Actinokineospora baliensis: one gene and its partner. The protein of the gene in region 2 interacts with the protein of the main gene of each other region in a pairwise test. Links are inferred from orthologs where the notes say so. Each region holds a gene or a part of one and is shown on either strand. Other genes may lie near its edges.

Evidence for each region.
Region 1: the proteins of uvrA (region 2) and uvrB interact in binary tests that used the Escherichia coli proteins (3 or more experiments, as listed by UniProt). The link is inferred for Actinokineospora baliensis from one-to-one orthologs.

What each region holds. Positions count from the first base shown.
Region 1 is NZ_JAFBCK010000001.1:6,346,761-6,356,724, reverse strand. What follows is about bases 2,991-5,983. They hold uvrB (excinuclease ABC subunit UvrB), read left to right. Parts: upstream 2,991-3,396; coding sequence 3,397-5,571; downstream 5,572-5,983. Other genes in these bases: JOD54_RS28230 (LysR family transcriptional regulator), read right to left, coding at 5,575-5,983; JOD54_RS28240 (DUF5685 family protein), read left to right, coding at 2,991-3,350. Also shown: coaE (dephospho-CoA kinase), read left to right, coding at 1-815; JOD54_RS28250 (ribonuclease FAU-1 family protein), read right to left, coding at 812-1,330; JOD54_RS28245 (ribonuclease FAU-1 family protein), read right to left, coding at 1,478-2,077; more of JOD54_RS28240, read left to right, coding at 2,205-2,990; more of JOD54_RS28230, read right to left, coding at 5,984-6,495; JOD54_RS28225 (MFS transporter), read left to right, coding at 6,587-7,846; JOD54_RS36095 (transposase), read left to right, coding at 7,851-8,159; JOD54_RS28220 (IS3 family transposase), read left to right, coding at 8,186-9,049; JOD54_RS28215 (type I restriction endonuclease), read right to left, coding at 9,816-9,964. UniProt on the Escherichia coli protein: The UvrABC repair system catalyzes the recognition and processing of DNA lesions. A damage recognition complex composed of 2 UvrA and 2 UvrB subunits scans DNA for abnormalities.
Region 2 is NZ_JAFBCK010000001.1:6,219,723-6,227,436, forward strand. The notes cover bases 4,339-7,714. They hold uvrA (excinuclease ABC subunit UvrA), read right to left. Parts: upstream 7,392-7,714; coding sequence 4,539-7,391; downstream 4,339-4,538. Other genes in these bases: JOD54_RS27645 (hypothetical protein), read right to left, coding at 4,339-4,367. Outside these bases: JOD54_RS27630 (hypothetical protein), read left to right, coding at 1-192; JOD54_RS27635 (phytase), read right to left, coding at 189-1,442; JOD54_RS35810 (YcaO-like family protein), read right to left, coding at 1,490-4,177; more of JOD54_RS27645, read right to left, coding at 4,167-4,338. UniProt on the Escherichia coli protein: The UvrABC repair system catalyzes the recognition and processing of DNA lesions. UvrA is an ATPase and a DNA-binding protein. A damage recognition complex composed of 2 UvrA and 2 UvrB subunits scans DNA for abnormalities.

The DNA of each region.
Region 1 (9,964 bases), 130 kb from region 2 along the record:
GTGCGCTCTACCACCTGGTGATCGTCGTGGACACCCCGGTCGAGGAGCGGGTGCGCAGGTTGGTCGACCACCGCGGGCTCGCCGAGTCCGACGCCCGTGCCCGCATCGCCGCGCAGGCCGACGACGACGCCCGGCGCGCGGCCGCTGACATCTGGCTGTCCAACGCGGGAACCCCGGAGGAGACCCGGGCGGTGGTGGACGCGCTGTGGACCGACCGGCTCGCCCCGTACGAGGCCAACATCCGGCTCCGCCGCCCGTTCAGCCGCGGCGCGCCGCGCATCGTCGACTACGACCTGACCTGGCCCGCGCAGGCCGAGCGGCTGCTGGCCCGGCTCCGCCTCGCCGTCGGTGACGCCGCCCTACGCGTCGACCACATCGGCTCCACGTCGGTACCCGGCCTGGCCGCCAAGGACATCCTGGACTTCCAGATCACCGTACCGGTGCTCGACGACTCCCTGGCCGAGGCGCTCTCGAACGCCGGGTTCCCCCGCGCGCACGGCTTCGACAGCGACATCGGGCACCCGCCCGGCTCGCCGGAGACCCCGAAGCACGTGCACGTCGGCGTCGACCCGGGGCGGTGGGCGAACGTGCACGTGCGGGCGGTGGACTCGCCGTTCGCCCGGCTCAGCCTGCTGTTCCCGGCCTGGCTGCGCGCCGACGAGGCCGCGCGCGCCGACTACGAGCGGCTCAAGCGGTCGGTCGCGGGTGAGCACGCGACCATCCCCGCCTACGGCGACGCGAAGGAACGGTGGTTCGACCAGGCGATCCAGCGGGCCGAGCAGTGGGCGGCGGCGACCGGCTGGACGGCCGACTAATACGGGGGCCAGACCTCGAACACGTGCTTGTAGGCCAGCCAGGACGACAGGTCGTGCCGGAACCGGCTGAGCTCCTCGAGGGTCTGGTGCACGGTGCACAGCGCGAGGTCGGCGTCGCCGACGCGCAGCACCCGCCCGGCGACCGCGGCCGCGAACTCCTCCGAGCGCACGATCCGCGCCGTCGTCCCGCCCGGCGCGGCCAGCCCGAGCAGCAGGTCGGTGGTCCGCCAGGTCCGGCCGTCGCGGTGCACGCGGACCGCGGTGAGCACGCTGGGGCTGCCCTTGGCGTGCCGCGAGCGCGGTTTGCTCTGGGTGAGCCGCAGGTTCAGGTGCGGCAGCAGCCAGGTCACCTCGGCGTCGGAGAACGGGTCCTCCGGGGTCGGGCACTCCATGCGCAGGCCCCAGCGCTCGACCTGGCAGGTGCGGAGGGTCCGGGTCATCCCGGAGGAGTAGCTGCGAACCGCGGTGACCGTGTCGACGACGTCGACCAGTTGCGGGGTGATGGCCGTGCCCACGCGGCCAGAGCGTAGTCGGGAACGTGCGTTCTGTGACTACCGGGGTCGATTCGTTATGTCACAGATCGTGTGCGCTCAGCTATCGGTTGGGCGATATTTCGACGCGCGCGGTCCCGGACCGTTGACCCAGCGTCGCCCTGGCCACTATCAGGTCTGCCACGGCCGGGTCTGCGACCGCCAGGGCGCGGGGACGCCGGTGGTGGCCAGCCAGCGGTCCACGTCGTGCCCGGTCTCGGCGACCTCGGCGACCAGGGCGTAGCCGCGGGCCATCGCCCGTTCGGCGGTGGCCAGGTCGACCAGCCCGGCGCGGAACGCCGCCAGCAGTTCGTCGCAGTCCTCCACCCGGGTGTCGCGGCCGGTGCGCACGAGCACGTCGAGGTAGAGGTCGACCGTGCGCCAGACCCGGCCGTCGCGGGTGATGTCCACGACGTCGATGTAGAAGTCGTGCCCGAGGTCCACCCCCGGGCGCGGGCGCCACTTCGACACCCGCAGGCCCGCCTCGGGCAGCAGCAGCGACTCGAAGTGCGCGATCCGGTGGTGACCGTCCACCGGGCGCGACATGTAGAGGCCGTCCGGGGTCTCGCGGTAGACCTCCACCGCACGGGCGAACCCCTTGGGGTCGGTGTTGGTCATCGCCGCCGGGTCGAACAGCTCCACCTTCGGCGGGTGGATCTCGTGGGCGTGTTCGTCCTGACGGGACGGTGGGATGGGCAGATCACCGAGGACCGGTTCGGTTGATGCGCGCATGTCGCCATCGTGCCCAGCGCCCCGGGCAAAGCCCAGACCTTTCGGAGGGTTTTTGCCCCCCGTACGGGTGAATGCGCGCTAGGCTCCCGCCCCGATCGGTCGTGGGAGTTCGTGGAGGTCAGTCAGCGTGTTCGGGATCCTTCGGCCCTGTCGGCACCGGTTGTCGCCGACCTTGCGCACTTCGTGGATGGCCCACCTTTGTGGACTGTGCCTCGCGCTGCGCGACGACCACGGGCACCTCGCGCGGACGGTCACCAACTACGACGGGCTCGTCGTGTCCGCCTTGGTCGAGGCGCAGTCACCCAGCGTGGGCGGGCGCCGCGTAGCGGGGCCGTGCCCGTTGCGCGGGATGCGCCCGGCGCCGGTCGCCGAGGGAGCGGGTGCCCGGCTGGCCGCCGCGGTGTCGCTGGTGCTCGCCTCGGCGAAGGTGCGCGACCACGTCGACGACGGTGACGGCGCGTTCCGCAAGGCCCCGGTCGCCGGGGTCGCCCGCCGGGTCGCCACCCGCTGGGCCAGGCAGGGCGCGGCGACGGGGGAGCGGATCGGGTTCTCCACCGCCGTGCTGCTCGACGCCGTCGGCAGGCAGGGCGAGCTGGAGTCCGGCCTGGCCACCGGGTCCTCGGTGCTGTTGGCGACCGAGCCGACCGAGACGGCGACGGCCGCCGCGTTCGCGCACACCGCGGTACTCACCGGTCGTCCGGACAACGCCGCGCCGCTGGCCGAGGCCGGGCGGATGTTCGGGCGGGTCGCGCACCTGCTCGACGCGGTCGAGGACCGCGACGCCGACGCCGAGACCGGTGCGTGGAACCCGCTGACGGCCACCGGCACGGACCTGGCCGAGGCGCGGCGGCTGTGCGACGACGCCGTGCTCGGGGTCCGGCTGGCTCTACGCGAAGCGGAGTTCGACGACCAGAAGCTGGTGCACGCCCTTCTAGTGCACGAACTCGACGCGGCCGTGCACCGCACCTTCGGCCACCTCGAAGCCAGCCACCAACCCGGGCACGTGCCGTTGACGCCCACCCCGCCCCAACACGGTCACGGCCAAGGCCCGAAGTGGGGTAAGAGGCGGTCTACGGTGCCGGGCTGCGGGGTGGCGCTGGTGCTGTGCTGCACCTGCCAGTACTGCTGCGCCGACCCGTACCACGACCCCTGGACCGGCGAACCCAAGTCGGGTTGGTGCACCGGCTGCGACTGCGGTAGCTGCGACTGTTCGTGCTGCAACTGCTGCGGAGACGGCTGCTGCTGCGACGGGTGCTGCTGCGACTGCAGCTGACCGCCGCCCATCCGGGATTGTCGGTGGGCGGGCGTAGTCTCGTTCTGTGGCTTTCGCGACCGAGAAATCCCAGCAGAACGCACCTGTGCTCGCCCACTCCGAGCACCGGCCAGTCAGCGACATCCCGCGCGCGGGCGGGAAGTTCCGGATGGCCGCGCCCTACCAGCCCGCCGGTGACCAGCCCGCCGCCATCGACGAGCTGGAGCGCCGGATCACCTCGGGCGAGCAGGACGTGGTGCTGCTGGGCGCCACCGGTACCGGCAAGTCGGCCACCACGGCGTGGCTGGTCGAGCGGGTGCAGCGGCCCACGCTGGTGATGGCGCCGAACAAGACGCTGGCCGCGCAGCTGGCCAACGAGCTGCGGGAGTTCTTCCCGGACAACGCGGTCGAGTACTTCGTCAGCTACTACGACTACTACCAGCCCGAGGCCTACATCCCGCAGACCGACACCTACATCGAGAAGGACTCGTCGATCAACGACGACGTCGAGCGGCTGCGGCACTCGGCGACGATGAGCCTGCTCTCGCGCCGCGACGTGATCGTGGTCGCCTCCGTGTCGTGCATCTACGGCCTCGGCACCCCGCAGTCCTACCTGGACCGCTCGATCGGGCTGGCCGTCGGCGGCGCCGTCGAGCGCGACACGTTCCTGCGCGCGCTGGTGGACGTGCAGTACAACCGCAACGACATCGCCTTCGCCAGGGGCACCTTCCGGGTCCGCGGCGACACGGTGGAGATCATCCCGGCGTACGAGGAGCTGGCCATCCGGGTCGAGTTCTTCGGCGACGAGATCGACAAGCTGTACTACCTGCACCCGCTCACCGGCGACATCGTCCGCGAGTGCGACGAGCTGCGGATCTTCCCGGCGACGCACTACGTGGCCGGTCCGGAGCGGATGGAGCGCGCGATCGGCGGCATCGAGTCGGAGCTCGAGGAGCGGCTCGCCGAGCTCGAGCGCCAGGGCAAGCTGCTGGAGGCGCAGCGGCTGCGGATGCGCACCGCCTACGACATCGAGATGATGCGCCAGGTCGGGTTCTGCTCGGGCATCGAGAACTACTCCCGGCACATCGACGGCCGCGCCGCCGGGACCGCGCCCGCCACCCTGATCGACTACTTCCCGGACGACTTCCTGCTGGTCATCGACGAGTCGCACGTGACGGTGCCGCAGATCGGCGGCATGTACGAGGGCGACATGTCCCGCAAGCGCAACCTGGTCGAGCACGGCTTCCGGCTGCCGAGCGCGGTGGACAACCGGCCGCTGACCTGGGAGGAGTTCACCCAGCGGATCGGCCAGACGGTGTACCTGTCCGCCACGCCCGGCCCGTACGAGATGGGCCAGGCGGCAGGCGAGTTCGTCGAGCAGGTCATCCGCCCGACCGGGCTGATCGACCCCGAGGTCGTGGTCAAGCCGACCGAGGGCCAGATCGACGACCTGGTGCACGAGATCCGGGTGCGGGCCGAGCGCGACGAGCGGGTGCTGGTCACCACGCTGACCAAGAAGATGGCCGAGGACCTCACCGACTACCTGCTGGAGCTGGGCATCCGGGTGCGCTACCTGCACTCCGAGGTCGACACCCTGCGCCGCATCGAACTGCTGCGGCAACTGCGCTCCGGTGACTACGACGTGCTCATCGGCATCAACCTGCTGCGCGAGGGCCTCGACCTGCCGGAGGTCTCGCTGGTCGCCATCCTCGACGCGGACAAGGAGGGTTTCCTGCGCAGCGGCACCTCGCTGATCCAGACCATCGGCCGCGCGGCGCGCAACGTCTCCGGCGAGGTCCACATGTACGCCGACAAGATCACCGACTCGATGCGGCACGCCATCGACGAGACCAACCGCAGGCGCGAGAAGCAGGTCGCCTACAACACCGAGCGCGGCATCGACCCGCAGCCGCTGCGCAAGAAGATCGCCGACATCCTCGACCGCGTGTTCACCGAGGCCGAGGAGGCGGACCCGGTGCCGATCGGCGGGTCCGGCCGCAACACCTCCCGGGGCAAGCGGGCCACCGGAGAGGCGGGGTCAACCAAGTCGGCGGGCCTGGTGTCCGACCGCGACGTCAAGTCGATGCCGAGGGCGGAGCTGGCCGACCTGGTCCAGCAGCTCACCGACCAGATGATGAACGCCGCCCGCGACCTGCAGTTCGAGCTGGCCGCCCGGCTGCGCGACGAGATCCACGACCTCAAGCGGGAACTGCGCGGCATGGACGCCGCGGGCATCCGCTGAGGGTCAGCGCGCCCAGTCCGGCGCCCAAGTGTCCCCGGACGGCCGGTACCCGGTGCGGAGGTGGTCGAGCAGGTCGGCCAGCACCGGGTGCGGGTTGTCGGTCCGCCAGACGACCGACAGCGGGTACACCGGGGTGGGGTCGGTGACCGGGACGCGGCGCAGGTCGTAGCTCTCGGGCCAGAGGTAGCGCGAGCCCTCGCCGACGAGCATGGCCAGCCGGGGGGAGTCGGCGATCTCGGCGAGCAGCGCCTCGATGCCGAACATCGGTCCCACGGTGTCGATGGTCAGCCCGAACGCCGCCGCCAGGTCGTCGTAGTAACCCAGCGGCTCGGGGTCGGACATGCCCGGCATCCAGATCGGGTGGTCGGTGAGCTCGGCTGGGGTCACGGTCTCGTTGTCCGCCAACGGGTGCCGGGGTCCGACCAGCAGCTCGTGCCGGTCGTCGATGACCCGTGCGGCGCTCAGTCCTGTTGGGACGGTTGTGGTCCGCAGCGACCGGAAGGTGGCGTCGAGGGTGCCCGCGCTGACCTCCGCGAGCGCGGCGCGGGCGTCGGCGTTGGTCAGCGCCACCACGTCGAGTTCGATGCCGGGGCGTTGTTGGTAGAAGGCGCGCAGCGCGTGCGACGGCGCGATCCTGCGGCTGACCACGTCGACGCGCAGTGCCCGGCGCCCGGGTGTCACGGCGGCGGTGACGCGTTCGGCGGCGCGCAGGAGTTCGCGCGCGTGGGGCAGCAGCGCTTGCCCGTCGACGGTGAGCCGGACACCCCTGGCGATCCGCGCGAACAGCCGCACCCCGAGTTCCCGCTCCAGCGCGGCCACCCGCTTCGACGCCGCCTGCTGCGTGATCTCCAGGTCGTCCGCGGCCGCCTGGAACTGCCCACTCCCGGCGACGGCGACGAAGGTCCGCACGGCATCGAGGTCCACGGCCCGACCGTACCCCCACAACGCCCGGTTGTGGCACGCCGCTCGACCCGTTGTTGGTGCCTGCCCCCGGTCATCGGTTTGGCTGGCCCGCATGACTTCCGCGCTCGGCCGGTCCTTCCGCTGGCTGTGGGCCGCCTACGCCGTGAGCGCGTACGGCACCGGCCTCGCCTTCGGTGCGTTCTCGATCATCGCCATCACGGTGCTCCACGCCACCTCGACCGAGGTGGCCGCGCTGGCGTCGTCCGGCCTCGTGATCGGTGCCCTGCTGGCCGTCCCCCTGGGCCCGTGGATGGAGGGCCGCGCCAAACGACCCGTGATGATCACAATGGACCTCACCCGCTTCGCCGCCCTCCTCACCATCCCCGTGGCTTACGCCCTAGGCGCCCTCACCTTCCCCCACCTGCTGATCGTCGCCACGACCACCGCCACTGCCAAGATCGCCTCCGCCGCAGCCAGCGGCGCGTACCTGCGAACCCTCATCCCCGCCGACCGGCTCCTCCTGGCCACCAGCCGCCTCGAATCCACCACCTGGTCCGCCACCGTGATCGGCCCACCCGTCGGCGCGGCCGCAGTGTCATTCTTGGGCCCAGTGGCCACAACCACCCTGGACGCGGTGAGCTACCTGTTGTCCGCCTTGGGAATCTCCGCGATCCGCACCCCAGAACCACCGCGGCCCAGCAAGGTGTCTCGCCGCTGGTCCGACCTCATCGAAGGCTGGCGCCACATCTTCGCCAACCGCCCCCTGCGCCGCCACTTCACCAACACCCTCGCGGTCAACGCCCTCATCATGGCCGCGGAACCCCAAGTGGCCGTCCTCATGCTCACCCACCTGAACTTCCCCGCCTGGCAGTACACCCTGGCTTTCGCCCTCCCCTGCACAGCAGGCCTACTCGGCTCCCGCCTAGCCCCTCGCCTAGCTTCCCACTACACCCCGGCGATCGTCTTGAACACGACCGGAACCCTGCGCGCCCTATGCCCCCTGGGCCTGGCCTTCACCCAACCCGGCCTCCCCGGCCTGGTCACCGTCCTATTGACCCAGTTCGCCCTGATCATCTCCATCAGCATCCACACCCCCACCCTCGCCGCCTACCGCCTGACCCACACCACCCCCACCCACCACACCCGCCTGCTTACGGCGTGGTCCATCAGCAGCAGCCTCACCATCGCCGCAACCACCCTCCTGTGGGGCTACCTAGCCCACCACACCACCCCCCGAACGGCGATCGCCCTAGCCGGACTCCTACTCCTCGCCACCCCCTTCCTCCTCCCACGCCAACGCACCACCAGCCCCATGAGGGGCCTCGAGGTTTCCGGACAGGAACCCAGTAAGATTGTCCTGTCGGGAAGTTGAGGGAGTGCACGTGGCCCATCGGAGTCCGTACTCGCCGGAGTTTCGTGAGGAAGCAGTTCAGATGGCGTTGCGGTCGAAACGGCCGATCGCCGAGACGGCGCGCGAGTTGAATATGAACTCGGAGACACTGCGTGTATGGGTGCGGAGCTATGAGCGGGAACAAGGCGCGGACTCGGCCGTCGCCGTGTCGGAGCCGTTGGCAACGGACGAACGAGCGCGACTACGAGAGTTGGAACGCCGTAACCGCGAACTCGAGATGGAAGTGTCTTTCCTGAAAAAAGCCGCAGCGTACTTCGCGAAGGATGCCGAGTAGTCAGCAAGTACGAGTTCATCGAAACGATGCGACTTGAACCTGCGAAGTACGCGTATCCAGTCCTGTTCATGTGCCGACTGCTCGACGTTTCCAGGTCCGGCTACTACGAATGGCGCGGCCGGGCGGAATCGGCCACCGCGCGACGGCGAGAGGAGCTGAAAGCGTTTATCCGGGACGCGTTCGAGGCCTCGGACTCGACTTACGGCCACCGGCGGGTCCATGCCCAGTTGCGGCGGGCAGGCGTGTGCGTGGGTGTTGAACTGGTCCGGCACCTCATGCGTGAACTGGGGCTGGTTCCCTGCCAGCCAAGACCCCGGCGGTTCGGGCTGACCACCGCGGCGGCCGCGCCGGTGGGCGACCTGGTCGGCCGTGACTTCACCGCGCCCGCGCCGGGACGCAAGCTGGTCGGCGACATCACCTACGTTCCCACGATGGAAGGCTGGCTTTACCTGGCCACCGTGCTGGATTGCTGCACGAAAGAAGTGATCGGCTACGCGATGGACGACAACTACCAGACACCGCTCATCAGCCGCGCTATCCGCAACGCGGCCCGAAACCGCCCACTCGCCGACGGTGCGATATTCCACAGCGACCGCGGCAGCAATTACATGTCCACCGAGTACCACAACGTCCTCACCAGCCTCCGGTTGAAGCAATCAGCAGGGCGAACCGGAATCTGTTTCGACAACGCGATGGCCGAATCGTTCTTCGGCACACTCAAAAACGAATGCGTCAACCGGACGGCTTACTCCACCCGAGACGAAGCCCGGCAGCACATCACTCGCTACATCGAGTTCTGGTATAATCGCCGACGACTTCACTCAGCGATAGGCTACCGCCCACCGCACGAGGTATACATCGAACACAAGAACCAACAAATCGCCGCTTGAATAGACAGTTAATCCCCTGTCCGGAAACCGCGCGGCTCCTCACCACGCCCTAGACCCTTGGGGCAGAACACTTCCCGAGCCAGCCCGTTCGCTCTCCGAGCCAACCCCGCCACCGCTCCCAGAAGTCGCTGGTGCCACCCCAGCCCACCGGGCCAGCCCCGCCAGCCCCATAACCGCTCCCAGAAGCCGCCGGTGCCACCTCAACCCACCGAGCCAGCCCGCCCAACCCAACCCACCGAGCCAACCCCGCCAGCCCCATAACCGCTCCCAGAAGCCGCCGGTGCCACCTCAACCCACCGAGCCAGCCCACCGAACCCAGCCACCGCTCCCGGAAGCGCCGGTGCCACCTCAACCCACCGAGTCAGCCACCCAAACCCAACCCACCGAGTCAGCCCACCGAACCCAGCCACCGCTCCCGGAAGTCGCTGGTGCCAACTGCTCGATGGGGTGGACCTGTTTTGTGTGGGGGAGCGGCAGTCGTAGCGTTCCTGCGCGGACAGGGCCACGCTTTTCGGCCCCTGCTTTGCGGTCCTGCCACGGCTGTCGTAGGGGCCCCACGCAAAACAGGTCCACCACATCGAGCCCGCACTCAAATCGCGGATCGGCGCGCGATGCCGAAGGCGAGGCGTCCAACGAAGATCACCCGCCACAAGACCCCCCGATACACAGCTTACCGAGACACACCGACAAACCCGAGCAACAGAGAACCCCTGTGCACAACCAAGCCCGTTGTGGACAAGTCAACGGCGAAGCACGAGCATGATCCTCACTCCGCCACCGCAGGCACCAACGCCTCCCCAGCGGGACTCGGAATCACCACTCCCGCGCCATACCGCGCCACAGTCGCCCGCAGCCGGTCTGCGTACTGGTAGATGTCCTCCACCCGCTCCAACGCGAACCTCGTCTCCACCTTGT
Region 2 (7,714 bases):
CTGGTGGTGATGCTGGGGGTGATCGCGGCGCCCGCCGGACCGGCGGTGGACCTCTGGCTCGACGGCACTGTGCTGCTGGACAACAACCACCCGACCTGGTGGGTGACCCTGGCGTTGGTCGGCGCCGCGGCTCTGGTCGCCATCGGCGCTGTCGCGGACAAGTACACGACAGCGCCAACAGCCACCGGCTAGCGGAGAACGCCCGCGACCTTCTCCCACCGGACGAACTTGAAGTTCGTGCTCTCCCGGTCGTCGTTGGGCGTGTTCTCGCCGTCGTGCAGGACGAGCAGCCCGTGCGGGTAGTCCCGGCCGAGCGGGGTCGTGACAACGGCCGCGCCGTCGCTGTGCTGGACACCGTCCACAGTGGAGCCATCGGACACGGCGAACCCGCCGGTGCGGCGCGGGTACCCGTGGCTGATGTCGTAGGCGACGAACGTGCTGTCACCCTGGCTCGACGCCAGCAGCTGCTTGGCGCCGTTCTTGCCGTAGGCGATGGTCAGCCCCTCCGCGTCGGCGGTGAGGTAGCGACCGGCGGCAGACGACGGCGGCCCGGTGAAGGCGCACTCCTCGGTGGCCTCGTCATACACGGCGGGCCTGCCGAACTCGCGGACCTTGTCGACCAGGGTCGCCGAACCGAAGTGCCCGTTGCGCACCGGCACCCGCCACACACCGACGTCCTCCTGGGCGGCGTAGAGCACGCCGTCGGTCGGGTCGAAGACCATGCCCTCCACCTGCGGCCCCTCCCCCGGCTCGGCGCACGGCGTCCACGTGCCACCCGGGACCGCGAAGGTGGCCGGCAAATCCAGGGTGTCGACTCGGCGGTAGGTGATCCGACCGGCGCCGTCGTCGGCCAAGCGGAACACGCCGAGGCGCGTGTCGTGCCGCCTGCTGACGATCACCCACGGCGCACCGCCCTCGGGATCGGGCGCGACGGTCAAGCCGTAGGCGGTGCGCTGCTCGTCGACCTCGGCCTCGGTGGCGCTGAACGCGCGCGGCGGGGCGGCGGTGGTGACGTCGGCGAGCGCGCCGTCGCGGATCGCGTAGACCCGGATCCGGTCGCGGCCGCGGTCGGAGACCACGGCGAGGTCGAGGGTGCGGCGGCCGATCCGGGCACCTTGGACGACGTCGACGTTGTTGAAGCGGCCCGCCTCGGCGTCCGGGGTCGGCGCCTGCGGGGTCGCGATGTGCTGGACCTGCTTGCCGTGCAGGTCGAACACCGCCAGGCCGCCGTTCTTCAGCGTGCCGACGACGCGGCTGCGCTCCGGCCGCGCCCGGTCGACCCAGATGGCGGGGTCGTCGGCGTCGGCGTTGCCGCCTTCGTCGTCGTCGAAGTTGGGCGGCGTCTCCGCGCTGGCCCTGACCGTCGGGAGGTCAGCGGCGGCGGCGGGCAGCGCCAGCAGTGGGAGCAGGACCAGGGAGCCGAGGACGGCGGCGGTGCGCATGGGCGGTCATCCTGCCCACCGGCCTTGGCCGTACGGTGAACGCGGGATCACCAGATCGGGTGCACCAGCCTGCGGATGGGGGCGCCGCGGTGGCGCAGCCTGGCCACCGGCAGCCGGTCGACGCCGTGGCCGTAGCTGATCGGCTGCAGGTCCGGGCTGACCGCGCGGACCACCCGCAGCGGGCTGGTGGCCACGTCCGCGCTGGTCACGTCGACCACCGCGACCCGGATGCCCGCGCTGCCCAGGTGCCCGGCGAGATCGGTGACCGAGGTGTCGAACGCGGGCTCCGGCAGGTCGGCCAGGTGCGAGGTGCCGCCGCAGCGGAGCCGGTCGAAGGCCTCCATGCGGCTGGTCGGGAAGTAGTAGGCGGCGTGGTCGAGCATCTCCCGGACCTCACCCGCGTGCCGGGGCGGCCGGTGCCCCTCGCGCAGCAGACCCGCCAGGTGCGGCGCGGTCTGGGCGAGTTCGAGGACGGCCGACCGGATGGCGCCGCGCGGCGAGCGGTCGGCGCCGAGACCGACGGAGACCGCGGGCCACCGCCTGCCGTCACCGATCGCGAGCGCGACCGCGGTGGTGCCGTACGCGGAGGTCGGCAGCACGTACACCTCGACGGCCGGGCCCGCCTCCCGCAGCGCTTCGATCACGTCGACGACCTCGATGTCGAGGGTGTCGTCCAGTTCGACGTACCGGCCCTTGGCACCGGTCAGCCACGCGGACATCATCGCGTCGCGCTCGATCAGCTCGAGCGTCGCGCACACGGCGGCGCTGTCGGCGTCGGTGCCCGCGGCGAGACCGTTGGAGGTGCCCTGGCAGATGAGGTGCTCCTGCAGGAGTCCCATCGCGAGGTAGCTGAACACGGCGGGCACCCAGACGGGTTTGTCGGTGCCGAGCCAGGTGCCGCGCACCCACGGGTGGTCGATGCGCCGGTCGTAGGGCGCGTACGGGAAGCCGCGGCTGGTGTACTGGTCGGGCTCGTACAGCGGGAACTCGCGCGGGTCCAGCACCTCGCCCTCGAGGTCGGCGGCGCGCGCCCAGACGATCCGGTCCGGATCCGGCAGCGACGCCGAGTACCGCTCGATGGCCTCCCCCACCGCCGACATGATCGCGCCGTGCCGGGTCATGCCCTTGCCCCAGCCGATCGGCATCGCGCGGACCTCGGGCCCCACCACCACGTGCGGCGGCGCCGCCGTGCCCACGTACGGGCCGCCGGGCAGCGGTTCGCTCACGGAGATCCACGGGATGACACCGGTCAGCGGGTCGACCCAGCCCGCCAGCGCCTCCAGCAACGCCTCCGGGTCGTCCTCGTCATCGGGCAACCCGACGGTGGCGATCCCGTCCGCGCCACCGCACGAAGCGCACTCCGGCAACGGGATCACCTTGTGCCACAACGGCTCCCCGTCCCCGATCTCGACGACGTACCCGGCCAGCGCCTTGTCGCCCTCGAACGCGGCCCGCAGCATCCGCTCGAACACCCCGACCGCCGCGGCCGGGATCTTCCCCGCCCGCACCACCTCCGTCGCGTCCGGATCACCCGTAGGCGGCCTCCCGGCAGCGGCCGCGGTGCGCCGGGCCCGCGCGCACGCGGCACACCCCGGCTGCCCCGGGACGGCCAACGGACCGAGCTCGATCACCCCACCCTCAACGGCGACCGTCACCGCCCGCACCTTCGCGGCCCTCGCCACCCGCTCGAACGCCGAATCCTCACCCCGCACGACGGCTAGCCGGACACCGGTGCCCAAGGGAGCGCCGGACACCGCGACGCGTGAGCCGAACTCGCGGCGCAGGCAGTCCCGCAGGTGCCGATCCCAGTCCCGGGAGTCGACCGCCCCGCGCTCAACCTTCGGCACAACCATCAACCGGGTCGTCTGGTCCCCAGGACTCTCCGCCACAACCTGAGTCGCGTCAGCGGAGTCCCCACGGGCGGACGCAGAGCTCGCGATCACCACCTGGGTCTCGTCGACGGCCTCCTCGTCGGCACCCGCGACCACAGCGCCCACACCGGAAGCGGCCGCCGCCTCGCCGGACCGCACAACGGCCGAGCCCGCTACCCCACCGACAGGATCCGGTCTCACGACCGTCGAACCGCCGGACACAGCCGCGGCCTCTTCGATCTCAGGCGCCGCCTCGCCATCTGACCGCGCAGCGGCCGGGCCGACCCCACCGGCAGGGCCAGCGCCCATAGCCGGAGCCGCGGCCTTCCCGGAGGCGAGCACCACTCCGCCACCTGGCCGCGCACCGGCCGAACCCACCACCCCACCACCAAGATCCCGGCCCGCCGCCACCGAACCAGCAGCCACCTGGGTCTCGTCGGCCAAGTCCTCATCGCCTGCCGCGACCACGGTGGCCGCGGCAACGGGCACGATCACCGAACCGGGGGTCACCTGGGTCTCATCGGCCAAGTCCTCGGCGGACCGCACAACAGCCGAGCCCGCCTCATCACCGGCGGACGCAGAACCCGCGACCACCGCATCGGGAGTCACCTGGGTCTCGTCACCGGAGCCGGCACCGGCAGCCGCCGCATCCGCGGTGGCGGGCGCCGCCTCGTCCGACCGCGCCTCGTCGTCCGGCTGCATCTGATCATCGGACCGCACGGCGGGCGAGGCCACCACCCCACCGGCGGGTTCTGGTCCGATGATCACCGGACCGGGGGTCACCGCGGTGGTGTCGTCGGTCCCCTCCGGACCGGCGGGGTGGGGCTGTGGGGGCGCGGCGGGACCGGCGTTCTCACCCCGCACGCACCGGCCCCCTCGGGCCGAGGTGGTGCCTGCCCCGGGTCACCAGGCGGAAGTCGGCGGGGGCGGTGACGCCCTTGCGGGTGTCCCAGGCGCGCAGGGCCGGGCCGGCGTCGATGAGGGCGCGGGAGGCCGCGGTGACCCGGTGCGGCTTCACGACCCTGGCCTCGAGTTCGGTTGGCTCGATCAACACACGTCCTCCTCGCGCGACCCGCGACCTGTCGCGGCTACGAGGTAGGAGTCAGCATCCGCGACCGGGATACACCGTGTCCAGATGTCGTTTCCGCTGGTTACCGCAGGCGTACGCGCCGATGCCCGGCGTAGTCGCCGCCGGTGACCCAGGCCACCGGCGGCGCCGGGATCCTCACATCACGTGCGCGAGGAACTCCCCGGTGTAGCTGCCGTCGACCTTCACCACGTCCTCCGGTGTGCCTTCCGCCACAACGGTTCCGCCGCCGGAGCCGCCCTCCGGGCCCATGTCGACGATCCAGTCGGAACCCTTGATGACGTCCAGGTTGTGCTCGATGACGATCACCGTGTTGCCCTTGTCGACCAGGCCGTTGATCACGCCGAGCAGCTTGCGGATGTCCTCGAAGTGCAGGCCGGTGGTCGGCTCGTCGAGGATGTAGACGGTGCGGCCGGTGGAGCGCTTCTGCAGTTCGCTGGCCAGCTTCACCCGCTGCGCCTCGCCGCCGGACAGGGTCGGGGCGGGCTGGCCGAGCCGCACGTAGCCCAGGCCCACGTCGACCAGGGTGGCCAGGTGCCGGTGGATGGCCTTGATCGGCTCGAAGAACGCCGCCGCCTCCTCGATCGGCATGTCCAAGATCTCGGCGATGGTCTTGCCCTTGTAGTGCACCTCCAGGGTTTCCCGGTTGTACCTGGCGCCCTTGCACACCTCGCACGGCACGTACACGTCCGGCAGGAAGTTCATCTCGATCTTGATGGTGCCGTCGCCAGCGCACGCCTCGCAGCGACCGCCCTTGACGTTGAAGGAGAACCGGCCCGGCTGGTAGCCGCGCACCTTCGCCTCCGTGGTCGAGGCGAACAGCTTGCGCATGTGGTCGAACACGCCGGTGTAGGTGGCCGCGTTGGACCGGGGCGTGCGGCCGATCGGCGACTGGTCCACCTGCACCAGCTTGTCGACGTGCTCCAGGCCCTTGACCCTGGTGTGCCGACCGGGGACCTGCCTGGCGCCGTTGAGCTTGTTCGCCAGCACCGTGGCCAGGATGTCGTTGACCAGGGTGCTCTTGCCCGACCCGGACACGCCGGTGACCGACACCAGCGCGCCGAGCGGGAACGACACGTCGATGCCGCGCAGGTTGTGCTCGCGCGCGCCGACCACGGTCAGCTGCCGCTTCTTGTCGATCGCGCGGCGGAGGGCGGGCATCGGGATCTCGCTGCGACCGGACAGGTACGCCCCGGTGAGCGACTCCTTGTTCTTCAGCAGCTCCTTGAAGGTGCCGCTGTGCACGACCTTGCCGCCGTGCTCACCAGCGCCCGGTCCGATGTCGACGACCCAGTCGGAGGCGCGGATGGTGTCCTCGTCGTGCTCGACCACGATGAGGGTGTTGCCCAGGTCGCGCAGCCGGGTCAGCGTCTCGATGAGCCGGTGGTTGTCGCGCTGGTGCAGGCCGATCGACGGCTCGTCGAGCACGTACAGCACGCCCACGAGGCCGGACCCGATCTGCGTGGCCAGCCGGATGCGCTGCGCCTCGCCGCCGGAGAGCGTGCCGGAGGCGCGGTCGAGCGACAGGTAGTCGAGGCCGACGTCGAGCAGGAACCGCAGCCGCGCCTGGATCTCCTTGAGCACGGCACCGGCGATCATCGTCTCGCGCCTGCCCAGCTTGAGCCCGTCGAGGAACGCCGAGCACTCCCCGATGGACATGTTGGACACCTCGGCGATGGACTTGTCGCCCTGCTTGCCGTGGGCGAGGGTGACCGCGAGGATCTCCGGCTTGAGCCGGGTGCCCCGGCACGCCGGGCAGGGCACCTCCCGCATGTAGCCCTCGTACTTCTCCCGCATGTACTCGGAGTCGGTCTGCTCCTGGCGCCGCTCGAGGAACGGGATCACGCCCTCGTAGGCGGCGTAGTAGGAGCGCTCGCGGCCGTACCGGTTCTTGTAGCGGACGTGCACCTGGTCGCTGACGCCGTGCAGCACCGCCTTCTGCGCCTTGGCGGTCAGCCGCCGCCACGGGGTGTCCATCCGGAACCCGATGGTCTCGGCCAGCGAGGTCAGCAGCCGCACGAAGTACTCCGCGGTCTGCCCGCCAGCCCAGGGCGCGATGGCGCCGTCGGCCAACGACAGCTCGTCGTCGGGCACGACCAGTTCCGGGTCGACCTCCTTCTTCACGCCGATGCCGGTGCACTCCGGGCACGCGCCGTAGGGCGAGTTGAACGAGAACGACCGGGGCTCCAGGTCCTCGACGCCCAGCGGGTGGCCGTTGGGGCAGGCCAGGTGCTCGGAGAAGCCGCGCACCCGGTGCGGGTCGCCTTCTGGCAGGTCGACGAAGTCCAGCTCGACCAGGCCGTCGGCCAGCCGCAGCGCGGTCTCCACCGAGTCGGTGAGCCGCTGCTTGGAGCTCGCCTTCACCGCCAGCCGGTCGATGATCACCGAGATGTGGTGCTTCTCCTGCTTCTTGAGCTTCGGCGGGTCGGTCAGCTGGTGCACCGCGCCGTCGACCAGGGCGCGCGAGTAGCCCTGGGTCTGCAGGTTCGCGAACAGGTCGACGTACTCGCCCTTGCGGCCGCGCACGACCGGGGCCAGCACCTGGAACCGGACCCCGGACTCCATCGCCAGCACCTGGTCGACGATCTGCTGCGGGGTCTGCTTGCTGATCGGCTCACCGCAGGTGGGGCAGTGCGGCTTGCCCGCGCGCGCGTAGAGCAGGCGCAGGTAGTCGTAGACCTCGGTGATGGTGCCCACCGTGGAGCGCGGGTTGCGGCTGGTGGACTTCTGGTCGATCGACACCGCGGGCGAGAGGCCCTCGATGAAGTCCACGTCCGGCTTGTCCATCTGCCCGAGGAACTGCCTGGCGTAGGCCGACAGCGACTCGACGTAGCGGCGCTGCCCCTCGGCGAAGATCGTGTCGAAGGCGAGGCTGGACTTCCCGGAGCCGGAGAGCCCGGTGAACACCACGAGGCTGTCGCGGGGCAGGTCGATGTCCACGCCGCGCAGGTTGTGCTCCCGGGCGCCGCGAACGACGAGGCGGTCGGCCACTGAGGTCCCTTCGGTAGTGCTGAGCGGTGGGCCCGCTCGGGTCGGTGAAGTGCGCACGGGTCGAGCGCAGGTGGGTGTAGCCGGTTCTGGGTGCGCGGCCCCCGCCGCACCGCCGGGTGCTACCCGTGGTCGATCCGTCCGACACCACCCGGCTGTGGGACACCGGGCGCCTGCCGGGCTCGACCCGCGGGACGACCTCGTCGCGATGGCTGCGGGAGTGGCGTGGGGGATGCTAGACGGGGGCACCGACAATTCTCGCGGACCGATCTCGCCCGTGCACCCGCGGAGCGGTACCCGCGAGTAGGCGAACCGGCCTACGCTGG